2 regions of the Glutamicibacter sp. GQ173 genome follow, and region 1 is predicted to be linked to the other one. Evidence: predicted binding sites of a transcription regulator. Region 1 holds the regulator's gene; the other holds the start of a gene.

Region 1 (8,939 bases):
AGACCCTGGACGAGATTGAAGATCTCATCAAGGCATCCGGCGGTGGCGCACTGGCGCTGTTCACTTCGAAGCGTTCGGCGGAAGAAGCCGCCAGCATCTTGCGCGAGCGGCTGGACGTGGACATCTTGTGCCAGGGCGAGGCCAGCATGAAATCCCTGGTTGAACAGTTCGCAGAGGAACGCGACACTTGCCTCTTTGGCACGATGACGCTGTGGCAGGGAGTTGACGTCCCGGGGGATTCCTGCCGTCTGGTCATCATCGACAAGATTCCATTCCCACGCCCCGACGACCCGATTTCGAAGGCCCGGACCGAAGACGTCGCCAAGCACGGTGGCAATGGCTTTATGCAGGTTTCGGCTACTCATGCCGCCATCCGCTTGGCGCAGGGCGCAGGACGCCTGATCCGATCGGTCAACGACCGGGGCGTTGTTGCCATATTGGACTCGCGCATGGCCACGGCGCGCTATGGAAGCTTCCTGAAGGCTACCCTGCCACCGATGTGGCCCACAGTAGACAAGAAGGTTATTTCTGGAGTTCTGGAACGCCTCAAGCCTGCTGAAAAGTAACTTCCGGTGCTTGAAATCAATGACCCGGTGACTCGGGCTCGTTGAATGCACTAATGTCTGTGCCACAGGGAAGGCAAATTCCGGAAGGCAAGATGAAATCCATGAGGGAACTGGCGCGTGAAGCAGCCGAAGATACGCATGCGCGTTTTGGCCATCGGCTCCTTCGCCTGCCAGGCACGTGGATTGGCCGGCCCTATAGCCTTCAGCACCGGATGCATGACGGAAGCATGCTCAGCAATATGAATGGATTTTCTCATCCGTTTGCTGAGTGGAACTATTGGTGGCAGGCCCACTATCTGGATGCGATCCTTGACGACGGGCTGGGCTATTGGGAAGCTGGCGATCGTGATGCAGCCCGGCGCGAACTTCACCGTGCCAAAGACCTGCTGGCAGGAATCCGCATACGCAATTTCGGAGTCTTCCCGAACTACTTCTTTGACGATATGGCATGGCTGGCGCTGGCAAGCCAGAGGTTGCTGGCCTTTTCCCGGAAGCTGGAAGGGCACAGCCACCTCGGTGCAAAACGAGCAATAACGACTTTGCGCAAGCAATTGGAAAGCGGCATCGACGAAGTCCTCGATGGCGGTTTGTACTGGTCGAGGAAACGCGATTTCAAGAATGCCCCTGCCAACGCTCCTGCCGCACTCTTTTTCGCACGCATCGGTGATCGCGAACAAGCCAGGAAGCTGCTTGACTGGATGCATTCCAACATCTTCAGCGACCAGCACGGTTTATATTTTGATGGGCTCAGACTCACTTCAACAGGCCAAAAACTGGAAGATCACCTCTATACCTATAACCAGGGTCCGGTGCTCGGCGCGCTGCTGGAATTAGGTACCGCGGCTGATTTGGAGCATGCTGCTGCACTTGTTCATGCCACACGCCGGCATCTGGCCGATGAGGCTGGATCCCTGGTGCTTGATGGAGGAGGCGATGGCAACCTATTTGCCGGGATTCTCTGCCGATACCTGGCCCTCTGCGCAAACGATGATCGCATGGATCTGGACGTTCGGGGCATCGCACGCGATTTGGTGACGTCGACAGCTAGCCGATTGGTCAACGAAGAACCACGACGGCTCTCAGCGGCAGTTCAGCGTTGGATGATCTTCAGCGCAGCACAACGCTGCGAATCGAAACCGAAATCGCAGGGAGTAATGGACTGAGGGGTGTTGATGCTTGCGCACCAACACCCCTCATGCCTGATGCGATTAGAGCGAACGCATCACAGAAACAACACGGCCCATGATCTTGGCCGCGTCGCCCAAGATCGGTTCGTAGCGTGAGTTCTGGGGCAGTAGCCATGTATGCCCATCGCGCTGCCGGAAGGTTTTGACAGTGGCTTCTTCGTCCAGCAATGCAGCGACGATATCGCCGTTTTCAGCATTCTGCTGACGGCGGACGACTACCCAGTCACCATCGCAGATAGCGGCATCAACCATGGAATCGCCAGAGACTTTGAGCATGAACAATTCGCCGTGTCCGACCAGCTGGCGAGGCAACGAGAAAACATCTTCGACAGACTGATCAGCAAGGATCGGCCCACCAGCAGCGATCCGGCCGACCAATGGAACCATGGTGGTATCGGCTGACGTGCTGAGCTCGATGACCATCGCGTCTTCGGCAGCCTTGCTCTCTGCAGCCTCCGACGCCGTTGAGTTCTCAGCATCGTCCGCCAACTGCAGTGGCAACAAAATCTCCATGGCGCGTGGACGGCGTGGATCTCGACGAATGTACCCGAGCTTTTCTAGCTGGCTCAATTGGTGGGTGACGCTCGAAAGGCTCTTGAGTCCTACCGAGTCGCCAATCTCACGCATGGATGGTGGATAGCCGTTCTTGCCGATGGCACGCTGGATCGTTTCCAGGATCTTCTTTTGGCGAATCGTCAACGAGCGTGCATTCGATCGGGGAGTGCGTTGTGAAGCTGACATGAGATTTTGCCTTCCCTAGCTATCTGTCGAAAGTTCAGCAGTCCAAACTGTCGGAGCCAGATGGTGTGATGTTTTCATTGCTCGTCTACTTCGAAATCTTAGTGGATAAGCGAGCTTCTTTCAAAGATTTGTTCGAAAACTTCTGGACAAGTCGGACGAAGCTCTGTTAGAACAGATGTACTAGTTTCGATCAAGTCTTCGAAATCTACGTATCGAATATAACTTCGCATCGCTACACAATCTTGAGGAGATAAGGTCATGGCAACCCTCGCACTTGACTCAAATCAAACCCAGAGTCCATTGAAGATCCGGATCAACCGCCGCGGCTGGGCTGTTTTGGTGGGCATTCCAGTTTTTGCGCTAACCGTAGCTGCAGCGTTCTTCTTCTCGATGTTCGCTTCTGATGCAAAGGCATCATCTGAACTCCCAATGGGAGTCGAAACTGTGGACGTCACCGTTATCCCGGGCGATACCGTGTGGAGCTTGGCCAAGGAATACGCCCAGGGCTACGACGTCACTTCTGCTGTCAGCCACATTTCGGAACTCAACTCCCTCCAGGGAAGCGAGATCCACGTTGGCGACTCGCTGTCGATCCCGGTGCTCGCTGGTTAGAGCATCGATCGAGGCAGGGGATTGTTACCTTGGCTCGTAGCGGATTCACCCGCCAAGCCGGTACACACGTAGACTTATTGCGTGAATGACCGCAGTGAACTTTTGAGTCAGCTGCCCTTGCGTGAGAATCTCCGCGGGCTATCCCCATATGGCGCACCACAAATCGACGTGCCCATTCAGCTGAATGTCAACGAGAACACTCATCCGCTTCCGCCAACCGTCGTGGATGCCATTGCGCAAGAGGTCGCAAAAGCAGCAACCAGCCTCAACAGATACCCGGATCGTGAATTCACCGAACTCCGTGAACTGCTGGCTAACTATCTCGGCCATTCCCTGACCGCAGGGAACATCTGGGCGGCAAACGGCTCGAACGAAATCCTCCAGCAAATCCTGCAAGCATTCGGCGGGCCAGGACGAAGCGTCATGAGTTTCGGGCCAACATACTCGATGTACCCCCTCCTCGCTAGCGGGACCGATACAACATATATCGCCGGTACGCGCGCCGAGGATTTCACTCTCTCCGCAGAATCCGCGGCAGAACAAGTTCTCAGGCACCAACCGAACATTGTCTTCCTGTGCTCTCCCAACAACCCCACGGGCACGGCGCTTGGCCTGGACGTGATCACAGCCGTATATGACGCAATGAGCGAGCACAATGGCATGGTCATTGTTGACGAAGCCTACGCCGAGTTTTCCTTGTCCAGCACCAAATCGGCGCTCACCTTGCTTGAAGGCCGCCAGCGGCTCATCGTCACGCGCACCATGTCAAAGGCCTTTGGCCTTGCCGGCGCCCGCGTCGGGTACCTCGCAGCGGCGCCTGAAGTCACCGATGCCATTCGCTTGGTGCGGCTGCCGTACCACCTCTCGGCCGTCACGCAAGCAACTGCCGTAGCGGCGCTGAAGAATATCGATTTGTTGTTGGCCCAGGTGGAAGACATCAAAACGCAACGAGATCGAATTGTTGCGCGCTTGAAAGAGCTTGGGCTTAAGCCTTCCGTCTCCGACTCCAACTTCGTCTTTTTCGGCGGGCTGGAGAACCCCCACGCGGTGTGGGAAGGATTGTTGGAAGCAGGCATTATCGTCCGCGACAATGGGATCCCGGGCACTCTGCGAGTAACCGCCGGAACCGAATCAGAAACTACTGCGTTCTTGGACCGTCTATCCGAGCTGCTCGGCGCGGAAAAGTAATCAAGAACAAGCGAAGGAAGACATGGCTGCCGAATTGATTGGCGCACGTCGCGCCCGCATGGAACGCGTCACCAGCGAATCGTCCGTATTCGTAGAACTAGATCTCGATGGAACTGGTGTGTCGGAGATCAGCACGTCCGTGCCGTTCTACGACCACATGCTCACCGCGCTGTCCAAGCACTCGCTCATTGACTTGACCGTTCGGGCAACGGGCGATACCCACATCGACGTGCACCATACCGTGGAGGACACCGCCATCACCATCGGCGAAGTGCTGCGCGTTGCCCTGGGCAACAAGGCCGGCATCCGGCGCTTCGGCACCGCATATGCTCCATTGGATGAAGCACTTTCGCGTTCAGTGGTGGATGTATCCGGACGCCCCTACCTCGTCCACTCCGGCGAGCCGGCGGGGCAGGAATACCACCTCATCGGTGGGCACTTCACCGGTTCCATGACCCGCCACGTCTTTGAAGCCATCACCTTCCATGCCCAGATTTGTGCACATGTCGAGGTGCTCTCGGGCCGCGATCCACACCATATTGTTGAAGCCCAGTTCAAGTCCTTTGCACGAGCTCTGCGCGAAGCCGTTGAATTCGACGAACGCATGGGTGACAAGATTCCATCCACGAAGGGTGCACTTTAAGTGGAAAAGAAGAATGTAGTTGTTCTCGACTACGGTTCGGGCAACGTCCGTTCGGCTGTCCGGGCGCTGGAAGCCGCGGGTGCTCACGTGGAGCTGACCGCAGATCCCGAAAAGGTCATGAGCGCTGACGGGCTGGTTGTTCCTGGCGTTGGCGCCTACGCGTCCGTGATGGAACAGCTGACGAATATTGGAGCCCTGCGCTGGATCGGCCGCCGCATCGCCGGAGGACAACCCGTATTGGGGATTTGCGTCGGCCACCAGGTCTTCTTCGAGGAAGGTGTTGAGCACGGAGTCCAAACTGCCGGTATCGGCGAATGGCCCGGCACTGTCGAACGGCTTAAATCCGATGTCATTCCGCACATGGGCTGGAATACCGTGCAGCCACCAGCTAGCACCAAGCTCTTTGCCGGCGTCGAGAACGAGCGTTTTTACTTCGTGCACTCATACGCAGTACAGAAGTGGGAATTCGACGTTACGCAACCTGCAATGACTCCGCCTCAAGTTACCTGGAGCACGCACGGAACCCCATTTGTGGCCGCAGTGGAGAACGGCCCACTGTCGGCAGTGCAATTCCACCCGGAAAAGTCAGGCGAAGCCGGCGCACAGCTGTTGCGCAACTGGTTGGGCACCCTGTAGGCATGTGGACCATCGTGCTTGGGTTCGTTGGCGCATTCCTGGCTGGCGGAGCGATCTCCCTCAAAAGCCAGAAGGCCCATATCTCTTGGGTCATCGCGCTATGGGCTCTCGCAGCAATGAGCATAATTGCCGCGTGGGTACTGGCTCTCTAAAAAATTCATTTCTTTACAAAGGACATTATGAGCGAGCAACCAATACTCGAACTCTTGCCTGCCGTAGACATCGCCGGAGGCCAGGCTGTGCGTCTGGTCCAGGGCGAAGCCGGTTCCGAGACGGGCTACGGCGATCCACTGGAAGCTGCCCTTTCCTGGCAGAACGCAGGCGCTGAATGGCTGCACCTGGTTGATTTGGATGCTGCTTTTGACCGCGGCAGCAACGTGGAGATCGTCCAGCGCATCGCCAAGGAACTGAACATCAAAGTTGAGCTCTCTGGTGGCATTCGTGACGATGCGTCCCTGGACCGCGCCTTGGAATTTGGCGCGACCCGCGTCAACTTGGGAACCGCTGCGCTAGAGAATCCTGAATGGACCAAGCAGGCCATCGCCCGTCATGGCGACAAGATCGCAGTGGGCATGGACGTTCGAGGCACCACATTGTCGGGCCACGGCTGGACCAAAGATGGAGGGGACTTGTGGGAGGTCCTGGCGCGCTTGGAAGATGCAGGATGCGCCCGTTACGTCGTCACCGACGTGACCAAGGACGGCACCCTTCGCGGACCGAACGTCGAGCTGTTGCGTCAAATTGCCGCAAAAACCAATAAGCCTGTCGTAGCGTCGGGCGGCATCTCGTCGCTCGAAGACCTGCGTGTGCTTCGCGAGCTAGTTCCAGAAGGCATCGAGGGCGCCATCATGGGCAAGGCCCTGTACTCCGGACAGTTCACTTTGCAGGAGGCCCTGGACGTAGCAGGACGCCGTTAAGTCCGTTCGCTCCACCACAATGACGGTTTGAAGGCCACTGGGCATTCAAGCCGTCATTTGTTTTCTGACGCGGACAGCGCACGATGAAACCAGAGGGCATTCGCCAGCTGCTGATTTTCGCAAAAAATCTTGAATTACCCATCAGTGGTGTTCAAGCTCATGGGAGAAGATTCCGTCCCTTCTTTCAACTGAAGCAAATCCACCGATAGCATGGAGCTATGAGCACGGAGCATTCTGAATCAGCGCCTCAACGCCACCTGCCTGGACATATCGTCGCGGCCTTGGCCCAGGCCGGTTCACCCGCCGACTCTGCGGGGCAGGATTGGGAAGGGCGCGACCTCAGCGGCGAGGGCAACCCCCTGCATAATTTCGACAAGGATGACGGCAGCGCCGACTCCCAAACCATGGAGGCGCTGACGCAGCTGCGCGACGGCAAAGGCTCCGAGGCCGAAGTCCACAAGGCCTTGGCCACCGCACGGGTGTTCGTGGCGGTCGTCGCCCAGCTCGGCGAAGAAGCCATGACCGAGCACGGTTTCGCTTCGGACAAGGAAGCCGACATGGCGCTGGTGAAGATCAATGCTCCGGACGGTCGAATGGCCCTGCCTGTCTTCAGCACCGTCGAACGACTGCAAGCCTGGCACAAGGAGGCCCGGCCGGTGGCAGTGTTTGCCCCGCGCGCGGCACTCTCGGCGGTCAGCGAGGAATGCCAGCTGCTGGTCCTTGATCCGGGCAACGACTTCACTTTCGTCCTGCGCCGACCGGGGGTCTGGAACCTCGCCAAGCAGATCGACTGGACTCCGAGCTATCAGAATCAGCAGATCGCCAACCTCGTGCAGGACGCCACCGAAGGCTTCAGCCAATTGCAGGCCGTGAAGCTGGCTCCAGGCAGGGGAGTAGGCTCAAGAACCAGGGACGGCCAGATGGTTCCTGGCGGCGGATCCGGACCAGAACTCAATTTGCAGTTCGTTTTCGCACCGGAAACAAGCCGGGAGAAGGCGCAGGAAATCACCGGCGCCATCCAGGGGCGCTTGGCCCAGAACACTGAATTCACTGAAGCGGTGGATTCCCTAGAACTCAGTTTGCATAGCGCGCCAAGCTAGACTCGGCGGGCTCCTAGAAGTAAGGAACACCTCGGGCATGAAAAGCTATTGGCAGATTCTGCGCCAGCCGCAGATCTCGATGCTCCTGCTGATTGGCATGATTGCCCGACTTCCTCACTCTGCACTGAGCATGCTCTTGCTCCTGCATCTGGTCAACAACCTTGAACAGAGCTGGGTCTCGGCCGGCTTGGTCACTGCTTTGATGACCCTGGGTATCGCCATCGGCGCGCCCTGGCGCGGATCACGCGTCGACTCGTGGGGATTGCGCCGGGCCATGCTGCCCTCGATCATCGTCGAAACCCTGGTTTGGTGCACCGTCCCACACGTGCCGCTGGTCTGGGTTTACCCCTTGGCCTTCGTCGGCGGTTTATTCGCCCTGCCAGTATTCTCCGTGGTGCGTACGGCCTTGGGCATCATGACCACCGGCGAGCAGCGGCGAACCGCATTTGCCTTGGACGCGACAGCCACCGAATTGGTGTTCATCGTCGGGCCGGCAACTGCCGGCATTGTTGCCACCCAGATCAGCAGCGTGATCGGTCTAAGCGTCATTGGACTGACCGCCTCCCTGGCCGGACTGGCGCTGATGTTCCTCAACCCGCCAACTCGCAGCGATGACCCCAAGGCCATCGCCATGCAGCCCAATGCCCATGAAGAGCGGCTGGGTGCCGAGGCCAGCTTCATTGCCGCAGCCCCAATGGGCGTGCAGGAGGTTGAAGGCGAACTGATCGTTGCTGGCTGGAAGTCGGCGCGGGCGAGGATCAAGAAGCGCGGCCGGGCCTTCAAGAGCCGCTTCAGCTGGATCAGTGCTTCGGTGCTGGCGGTTTTCATCGCCTCCGCCGGAGCGGGGATGCTGCTCACCGGCACCGAAGTGGCCATCGTGGCCGAGCTCGATGCCGCCATGCAAAGCCACCGTCTCGGATTGGTGTTCTTCTTCTGGTGCGGTGCTTCGCTGATTGGCGGCCTGGTCTACGGCTCCATGAAGCGCGTGGTTTCGCCCCTGCTGCTGCTGTTGTTCATGGCGATTTTGACGATCCCGATGTACTTCGCGTGGGACACCTGGTCCTTGGCCCTCTTCTCCGCCTTACCCGGTTTCCTCTGTGCGCCGACCCTCTCGGCCGCCTCGGAATGGCTCACCGATTTGGTGGCCGAAAAGCGCCGTGGCGAAGCCATGGGCTGGTACGGTTCCGCGATGACTGCTGGCACCGCATTGGGTTCACCGGTCACCGGGCTCTTCGTGGACAGCGTTGGCCCGGCTTATGCCTTTGTCGGCATTGGCATCATGGCCACCATCGTGGTCTTGGCCGCCCTGGTTGCCCAGCAGGTTCGCCGTCGGGTGCGCCGGGCTCGCC
Region 2 (8,939 bases), on a different contig from region 1:
TATATCCGTTCTATTGAACTGCGTTCGAATGACGACTGGCGTCCAGGCAGGGGAATCGCCTGGCTGCGCACCGACTACGCGCTGGTTGATGCCTTGGATGCTTCGGATATGGCCAGGCTCGTGGGAATGATCGACACCGCTAACGGTGTGGCGCCTCGTGTCGAGCCGAATGAGGGAACCTGGATTTATCCAAATCTCGATTTGCAGATCCATATGTATCGGCAGCCTGCCGGATCTTGGCTGGGGCTCGACGTCCAGCAAAGTTACGGTGCTGACGGAATCGGCCTAACCTCGACGGTGCTGCACGATGAAAGCGGACCATTTGGCCGGGCCGAACAGATCTTGACCGTACGTTCGCGCTAGGGACAGGCTATGACGGGGAAAGCCGGGCGAGCAGCTTTTTGAGCTCAGGCTTGGACTTCAAGACGAACTGGCGTTCGCGGTATTTTTCGCGATCCGCTCCATGTACTCGAAATAGCGCGTAGCCTCGCTTGAGCAGGAAAAGGATCGGTTTGCGTCGTTGCGCCACGTCGCGAACGAAGCGTCGAATTCCGGTCACCAATGCCGGTTCGTCAACGTAGTAAGCCTGTACGATGATTCCCTTTTCGCGTAGCGGTTCAAGCAGCTCGTAGAGGAAAATTCCTTCGGCGACGATGGGTCCGTTGCTGGAGCGGATTTCCCTGTGCCCGCTGTAGCTGGAGGTGGCGATCGAATAGTTGGGAACCATGGTGCTTCCGTTTTCCAGCAACTCATCGATGGCCTTCAGGGCAGCGTCCTTGTTCCATGTGCCCGAATGATCCCAGTCGATTTCTCCGTAGGCCGTACGGGGGAACGCAACGGGGTTGCCGTCTTCGCTGATCTGCCGGTAGTACTCATCCAGCGGCAGATGCGGATTACCGTATTTGGAGGCGAGATAGGACTTGCCCGATCCGGAAGGTCCGCCGATCAGGATGACAGGGGTGGAAGAATTTGGCACGCCTTTTATTATGGCCCAAATTTGCCGCTGGGCAGCACGCGAGCACTGTGACATCAACTCCACCGGCGGATAACTGCTGAATTAGACTCAGGAGTATGAGTTTGTTCAATCCTCAGTCGGATGCGCCGTTGACACTGGAATTCGAAGAGCCTAGCGGTGATCCTGCAGCAGATTTGGAACGTGGTGTTCAGCTGCTGCGCGAAGTCCAGTCGGCAGACCGCGGACCGAGTTTGCGCCTGTACCGTCCCGACCCCACCCTGGCTTTTGGACAACGCGATGTTCGTCTGGCGGGCTATGAAGTAGCCCGGGAAGAAGCTGCGCAACGGGGATTTGCCCCGTTGGTGCGCAAGGCCGGCGGGCGCGCCGCGGCGTATCATCGAGGAACGCTGATTGTTGACCACCTTGAGCCAGAGCACGAAGCGGTAATGGGACAGCGACGCCGTTTCGAGGTTTTTGCCGATATTTACGCCAAGGCATTTAGGCGCCTGGGTGTTGATGCCCAGGTTGGCCCCATCCCGGGGGAGTACTGCCCTGGGGAGCACTCGGTCCATGGCCTGCCTTCTGCGGAATCTCCTCGCAGCTACCCGGTGAAACTTGTCGGCACGGCTCAGCGGGTAGTGGCTGGTGCCTGGCTGTTCTCATCCGTTTTTGTCGTCGAGGATTCCGGGCCCCTGCGCGAGGTGCTTGACGCGGTGTACCAGGCGATGGACGTGCCGATGGATCCCACAACGGTAGGCGCTGCCAATGATCTGGTGGGAACGGTGAACACTGAAGCTTTCATCGCAGCCCTGCTCGCGGAATACCGGGAGCACATCAGCCTGGTCTAGTGTTCGGAGCAGCAAAAAATCGGTGCCTGATTTTTCAGGCACCGATTTCTGGTTTCAATTCCTAGGCGCCGACGCGCTCGACGACTTCTTCAATCCGGGGATTAGTGGCCGCAGTGCCATCAGGGAAGATCAAGGTTGGAACTGTCTGGTTGCCGTTGTTGAACGACTCGACGATCTCTGCGGTGCCCTCGACTTCCTCAATGTTGACTTCGGTGTAGGCCACGCCCTTCTGATCCATGAGGCGCTTGAGGTTGCGGCAGTAGCCGCACCAGCTGGTGGTAAACATGGTGACCCCGCCAGCGGCAGGAACATACTGGTCAAGGTTCAATTCGTTGCTCATGCTAGATGTAACGGCACCGCTGTTCGCTTTGTTCCCGGCCGGGGCAAAAAACTTCGCTGATTTCTTCCATACCGATAGCTAGACTGGTGAACAGATTTCCCTGTGCCGGTGCAAAGGAGCGGATGATGTGCGGACGGTATGTGATGGCCAAGGCGATCGGCGATCTGGTGGCAGAAGCCGAGGCCGAAGCGGATGCCAATTTGGAGCTGCGCCAGTCTTGGAACGTCGCCCCGACCACCGATGTGCCCATTGTGCTCGAGCGGCTGATTGACGATCAGCTGCATCGCCAGATCCACGTGGCCCGCTGGGGCCTGGTGCCCGGGTGGGCGAAGGAACTCTCGGTGGGCGTGCGCGCCTTCAACGCGCGCAGCGAAACCGCCAGCAGCAAGCCGACCTTCCGCGCCGCGGTGAAGAAGCGCCGCGCGGTGGTGCCGGTGGAAGGCTACTACGAGTGGAAGAAGGAAGGCAGCAAGAAGCGCCCCTTCTACGTGCACCGGGAGGACGGGAAGCTGATCTTCTTTGCCGGGCTCTATGAGTGGTGGAAGGACGAGGATGGCAGCTGGATCCTTTCAACCTCGATCATGACCATGGATTCCCCGTCGGCGGAGGAACCCGGGGTGCTGGGGGAATTGGCCGGCTTGCACGATCGCCTGCCGATTCCGCTGGACCATCAGATGATGGGCCGCTGGATGAACCCGGCCGAGGAAGATGGCGAAGGGCTGATCGAGCAGATCCGTGTCCAGGCTTTTGATGTCGCCTCCGAATGGAGAATGCACGAGGTTGATACCGCGGTGGGCAACGTGCGCAATGATTTGCCGCAGCTGATCGAAGAGCACAGCAACTCGCTGTTTTAGTCGCTGGCAGCTGATCCGGTGGGCGCGGAACTGTGCCGCAATCCCAGGTAGCTGGCGGCCAAGAAAGTTCCGGCGGCTAGCCCCAGCTTGCCCAGGATCAGGGTTGCGCTGGCCGGATGGAATTCTGATTTGCTCAACGGCGCATAGGCAAACCAGCCAAAGGTCCGGACCTGGTTGTAGTCCCATATCATCGTTGCCAGGCCTGCTGCCGCCAGCAGCAGTCCTGCAACCAGCAACCAGGCTTTGAAGGGAGCGAGCTGGCGAAGCAGCAATCCGGCTGCAACGCCTAGCGCGCCAACGCCGAGCAATGCCAGAACCCAGCCGATGATTTCGGCGGGACCCGGGCCAATGTAGAACACAGAGCCAGCTTCCAGCGGTTCATAGGATCCGGTGTAGAGAACGATTTCTTGCTGGCTATCCCACCAGAGCACGGCGATGCCGGCAATTAAGAGCACTGCGGCGGCAATGAGCAATGGAATCACCGGTTTGCGGCGTTTAAGTTCAGGCATGGGATTAATCTTGCCACGCCAGCACCGCTGAAACACTGATTTTCTGGCAGAAGAAATTAAAGCGCAGGGGCAGCCGACCGCCATGGCCGACTGCCCCTGTCCTGCAGCACGCTGGCTAGTGCCCGCGCTTGATCCATTCCTCCAGGCTCGGCGCCTCGGCGCCGATGGTGGTGGCATCACCGTGACCGGTGTTGACTACGGTCTGCTCGGGCAGGACCAGCAGCTTGCCGCGGATCGATTCGATGATCGTCTCGAAGCTCGAGTAGCTGCGGCCGGTAGCCCCAGGGCCGCCGTTAAACAGCGTGTCGCCACTGAACAGCACTCCCAGGTCTTCTGCGTAGAAGCAGGTGGAGCCCGGCGAATGCCCGGGCGTGTGCATCGCGGTGAGCGTCGTGCCGGCGATGGTGAAGGTGTCACCATCGCTGATTTCCGCGTCCACGTCGCGCTCTGGATAAACAGCTTCCCAGAGCATGCGATCCTCCGGGTTGAGGAACAGCGGTGCATCGACGATGTCCGAGAATTCGCCGGCTGCGCGGATGTGGTCATCGTGTCCGTGAGTGAGCAGAACTGCCATCACCTCACGTTCGCCGACGGCTTCCTGGATCTTCTCGATATCGTGGGCCGGGTCGATGACCATCACTTCCGAATCGTCACCGATGATCCAGACGTTGTTGTCCACGTCCCAGGTACCGCCATCCAGGGAAAAGGTTCCGGAAGTGACGACGTTCTCGATGCGTGCGGACATCAGAGTTCCACCACCGAGCGCAGTACGGTTCCTTCATGCATCTTGTCGAAGGCTTCTTCGATCTGGTCGATGGTGATGCGCTCGGTCACGAAGGAGTCCAGGTCCAGGCGGCCCAGCTTGTACTGCTCGACAAGCATTGGGAAGTCGTGGCTTGGCAGGCAATCGCCGTACCAGGAGCTCTTCAGCGACCCGCCGCGGCCGAAGACATCGAGCAACGGCAGCTCCAGCTTCATCTGCGGGGTGGGCACGCCCACCAGCACGACGCGGCCGGCAAGGTCGCGGGCGTAGAACGCCTGCTTGTAGGTTTCCGGGCGGCCCACTGCGTCGATGACCACGTCGGCGCCGAAGCCACCGGTCAGTTCCTGGATGGCTTCGACGGCATCAGCCTTGGAGGAATCCACGGTGTGGGTGGCGCCGAACTTCTTGGCGCCCTCCAGCTTGTCTGCGTTGACGTCCACCGCGATGATAGTGGTCGCGCCGGCCAGCTGCGCGCCGGCGATCGCTGCAGCACCCACACCGCCACAGCCGATGACGGCCACGGATTCTCCGCGCTTGACCTCGCCGGTGTTGATAGCAGCTCCGATGCCAGCCATGACACCACAGCCGAGCAGGCCTACGGCAGCTGGATCGGCATCCTCATCCACGATGGTGCACTGGCCGGAATGGACCAGGGTCTTTTCGGCAAAGGAGCCAATGCCCAAAGCTGGGGAAAGCTCGGTGCCGTCCTCGAGGGTCATCTTCTGGGTGGCATTGAAGGTGTTGAAGCAGTACTTCGGCTTGCCCTTGGCGCAAGCGCGGCACTGGCCGCAGACTGCACGCCAGTTCAGGATGACGCGGTCGCCAACCTTGACATTGGTGACGTTTTCGCCAATCTGGCTGACTACTGCGGTGGACTCGTGGCCCAGCAGGTAGGGGTACTCGTCGCCGATTCCGCCGAGCTTGTAGTGCAGGTCGGTGTGGCAGACACCGGTGGTGAGCACGTCAACGACTACTTCTCCGGGACCTGGGTCCGGAACGACGATGTCGACGACCTCTACCGGCGCGTCCTTGACGCGGGAAATAACGGCTTTGACCTTATGAGGCATGGGATTTAACTCCTGGAACGATTGACTGTTGCTGTCTCGATGCTATCGGTGTCCCCGGCGCTTATCGAACATTCGTGACACAATGACGCAGGCAGTTTCGCGCAGAGCCAATTTGTGCGGGCTGCTCATGGGTTTAGGCGGTCAAGAAAGTGACGAGAGCTGGGTTGCCTGGCTGGTTCACATAAGACCCATCATCAGGGCAGCGCCGAATGGTGCGAAGAAAAACAAGCTAAGGCGGGGAGACCGACGAAGGCGAAGGTCAATGGAAACCAGCGACGATTTCGACGGTCCGTTCCGGCTCTTGCATTGCGCAACGCGGTCAAAAGTCCGTCGTGACCCTGCAAGGTTAATAATGGAATCGCCACCTATGAAGTGCGCCTTGCAACACTGGCGTGGAGCCGTGGCGCTTCGTTGAGCCGAGATGCACTGCTTGGCCATTTCGCCGGTCTTCTATCGGGAGACAAGCATGCGCCTACGAGGTTGGGCATTCTTCATCCATTTGCGCTCAGCGCAGCTTTTAACGAAGCGGTGTCCAGCTAACCCAAACTGTCGGTGCGCCTGACTAGTGTAACTGTCATTCGAACACGTGTTCGAATAGGATGGTTCTACTAGGTAAGGAGTGCACACGTGGGGATGTTCACCGAGTCAATCGAGGTTGCCCGCGCAGCGAACGGAATGCCGTTGCGCGTGAGCTGGCAGGGGCAGGAATACCGCCTGGCTGCCGAGCCTCAGCGCTGGTTCGAGCGCCGCAAGTGGTGGGATGAAAACCTGCGGATTCCTCGCGGAATCGGCGCAGGAATCGCCGACTATGAGATGTGGCGACTGCAACTGGTTGCGGTGCGCGGACCCCAGCAGGTGCACAGCGTTGACCTCAGTTTTGACGCGCACGCCGAACGCTGGCGACTGGTGCGTGTGCATGATTCCTTGGCCCGCAGCGCCTAAGCTGCAGGCAGGGGAACATATATTCGAAGGACCGCAATGAGCTTCACCCATTTGAACGTCAGTTCTTCCTATAGCGCCCACTACGGGGTGTCGCACCCGCGCGCCTTGGCCCAAGCAGCCAAAGCCCACGGTGCGCAGATGCTGGCACTCACTGACCGTGACGGGCTGTATGGCGCAGTCAAGCACGTCGCCGCCTGCATGGCAGAAGGGCTGGCACCCATCCTCGGTGCCAACCTCGCGGTGCTCGACTCTGCCGGCGAAACCCTGGCAAGAATCATCGTGCTAGCTCGCGGCGGTTGCGCAGGAGCTGGCTACGCAGCGTTATGCCGAGCGGTCACCCTCGCGCACAGCACCGCGCACGGCGTTCCGGGACTGAGCGCCAAGCAGGTTGGGGAACTGGGCCGCGAGGGAAACCTGATGATCCTGATCGGTGGCGACTCCGATGTAGCCAGGGCAATCCTCAAGGGAAAATACGCTCAGGCACGCACCCTCATGGCCGACTGGAAAAAGCGGGTGGGGAAGATGCTGCGGGTGGAAATCACCACCTACCTCTCCGCCCACGGTTCACGCTACAGCCTGGGCGAGGCAGCCCGCTTGCTGCGCTATGGCCAAGAGCGGGGGATCAAGGCCGTGCTTACCAATGCCGTGCGCTACGTGGACCCCGATGGGGCGGTCACCGCAGATATCATTGACTCCGCGCGCACCTTGCACAGCTTGAAAAACCTGGATTCTTGCCAGCCCAATGGGCAAGGCTGGCTGAAAACCCCGCAGCAGATGCAGCAACTTGCCACCGAAATCGGCAACGCCACCGAGCGGATCTGGGCCCATCAGATGCTGCGCAATACCGAACAGCTCGCCGCGTGGGCAGCACTGGATCCCGTCGCAGACCTCGGGTGGAAGAAGCCGGTGATCCCCGAGGCAAAAATCATCGGACTCTATCGCCCAGCCCAGCAGGAACTCACAGATCGAGTCTATGCGGCGGTCCCGCGCCTGCTGCCTGACACCGACCGGAACCTGATCGAGAAGCAGCTGGACCTCGAGCTGGGGGTGATCGACCGGCTGGACTTCGCCGGATACTTCCTGACCGTCACCGAAACCGTCAAGCTGATCACCGACATGGGGGTGCGTGTTGCGGCCCGCGGCTCGGGGGCCTCCTCGCTGGTGAATTACCTGCTGGGTATCAGCCAGGTGAACCCGCTGGCCCATGACCTGGTGTTCGAGCGCTTCCTTTCAGATACCCGAACCACTCTGCCCGATATCGACATCGACGTGGAATCCGCGCGCCGCCACGAGATCTACCGCAAGATCTTCTCCACCTACGGAGAGGAGCGCGTCAGCCTGATGAGCATGCAGAACGCCTACCGGGCTCGCGGCGCAGTGCGCGATGCCGGATCCGCACTGGGCATCGAACAAGAGCAGATCGACGACATCGCCAAGCAGCTCTGGCGCTTCTCCGCCTCCTCCTTCCGCGAAGCGCTCACCGAGAAGCCCGAACTGGCGGCATTGGCCGAGCGCATCACCGATGACACCCAGCTCGATATCCTCATCGACGCCACCGAACGCCTGGACCGGCTGCCCCGGCATATCTCCATGCACCCCTGCGGGGTGATCCTCTCCGACGCGAGCCTGCTGGACCGCACCCCGGTCCAGCCCTCGGGCATCGGGCTGCAGATGAGCCAATTCGACAAGCACGACATGGACCTAATGGGCTTGATCAAGCTCGACGTGCTCGGGGTGCGCATGCAATCAGCCATCGCCTACACGCTCGAGGAGATCGCCCGCCTGCACCCAAGCAAAGAGCAAGCGGCCCGCGCCGGCGGACATGCCGACGACAGCTACATCTCCGCCACCGGAGTGATCGACCTGGCCAGGGTGCCGCTGGATGACGAACCCACCTTCGAATTGATCCGCTCCACCCATACACTGGGCTGCTTCCAGATCGAATCCCCGGGGCAGCGCGAACTGGTCGGAAAGCTCGGCCCCCGCGAATTCAACGACCTGATCATCGACATCTCCCTGTTCCGCCCGGGTCCCATGCAATCGAATATGGTCAAGCCCTACCTGGAACACCGCCACGGATTCGCCCCCGAGCAGTTCCTGCACCCGGACCTGAAGCCAGCGCTCGCCGAAACCCACGGGGTCACCGTTTTCCACGAGCAGATCCTGCGCATCCTGCACGTGATGACCGGCTGCACTCTGGGGATGGCCGATGTCTACCGGCGGCTGCTGGGCAACCCGGAGAAGGAACCAGCAGTGGAACGCTACGTGCGCACCGAAGCAACTAAGCGCGGTTATAGCCAGGAGACGATCGACAAGGTCTGGAAGGTGCTGGCCGGTTTCGGCTCCTTCGGATTCTGCAAGGCCCACGGGGCTGCCTTTGCCGTACCCACCTACCATTCGGCCTGGCTCAAAGCCCACCACCCCGAGGCCTTCCTCGCCGGGATCTGGGAACACGACCCGGGGATGTATCCCAAGCGGCTGCTGGTCTCCGAGGCACGCAGAATGGGCGTTCCCATCCTCCCGCTGGATATCAACCGCTCCACGGGGCACTATCGAGTCGAACGAGTTTTCGAATCTGCTCCTTCGAAGCTCCCAGTGGTGCCCCGCGCACCCAGCTCACTACGCCCAGGACGCTATGGAATCCGCCTGGCTTTCCGCGAT

The links. The regulator LexA, encoded in region 1, represses DNA repair genes until DNA is damaged. The targets are predictions, from matches to a motif close to TCGAACANNTGTTCGA.
Region 2: the regulator LexA is predicted to act here: its motif matches at 5,915-5,930, upstream of AC6CHO_RS05370 (DUF6504 family protein).

The regions. Positions count from the first base shown of each region.
Region 1 is NZ_JCAXDT010000006.1:225,925-234,863, forward strand. Features, by position in the region: gene AC6CHO_RS11675 (ATP-dependent DNA helicase) at 1-566, shown strand, start outside; gene AC6CHO_RS11680 (glycoside hydrolase family 76 protein) at 620-1,729, shown strand; gene lexA (transcriptional repressor LexA) at 1,775-2,494, opposite strand; gene AC6CHO_RS11690 (LysM peptidoglycan-binding domain-containing protein) at 2,753-3,106, shown strand; gene AC6CHO_RS11695 (histidinol-phosphate transaminase) at 3,188-4,294, shown strand; gene hisB (imidazoleglycerol-phosphate dehydratase HisB) at 4,317-4,937, shown strand; gene hisH (imidazole glycerol phosphate synthase subunit HisH) at 4,938-5,573, shown strand; gene AC6CHO_RS11710 (CG2302 family histidine operon protein) at 5,576-5,725, shown strand; gene priA (bifunctional 1-(5-phosphoribosyl)-5-((5-phosphoribosylamino)methylideneamino)imidazole-4-carboxamide isomerase/phosphoribosylanthranilate isomerase PriA) at 5,753-6,490, shown strand; gene AC6CHO_RS11720 (SseB family protein) at 6,709-7,590, shown strand; gene AC6CHO_RS11725 (MFS transporter) at 7,628-8,939, shown strand, end outside.
Region 2 is NZ_JCAXDT010000002.1:308,882-317,820, reverse strand. Features, by position in the region: gene AC6CHO_RS05410 (thioesterase family protein) at 1-363, shown strand, start outside; gene AC6CHO_RS05405 (uridine kinase family protein) at 371-976, opposite strand; gene AC6CHO_RS05400 (lipoate--protein ligase family protein) at 1,072-1,803, shown strand; gene AC6CHO_RS05395 (mycoredoxin) at 1,865-2,143, opposite strand; gene AC6CHO_RS05390 (SOS response-associated peptidase) at 2,269-2,997, shown strand; gene AC6CHO_RS05385 (hypothetical protein) at 2,994-3,506, opposite strand; gene AC6CHO_RS05380 (MBL fold metallo-hydrolase) at 3,622-4,251, opposite strand; gene AC6CHO_RS05375 (S-(hydroxymethyl)mycothiol dehydrogenase) at 4,251-5,336, opposite strand; gene AC6CHO_RS05370 (DUF6504 family protein) at 5,970-6,278, shown strand; gene AC6CHO_RS05365 (DNA polymerase III subunit alpha) at 6,315-8,939, shown strand, end outside.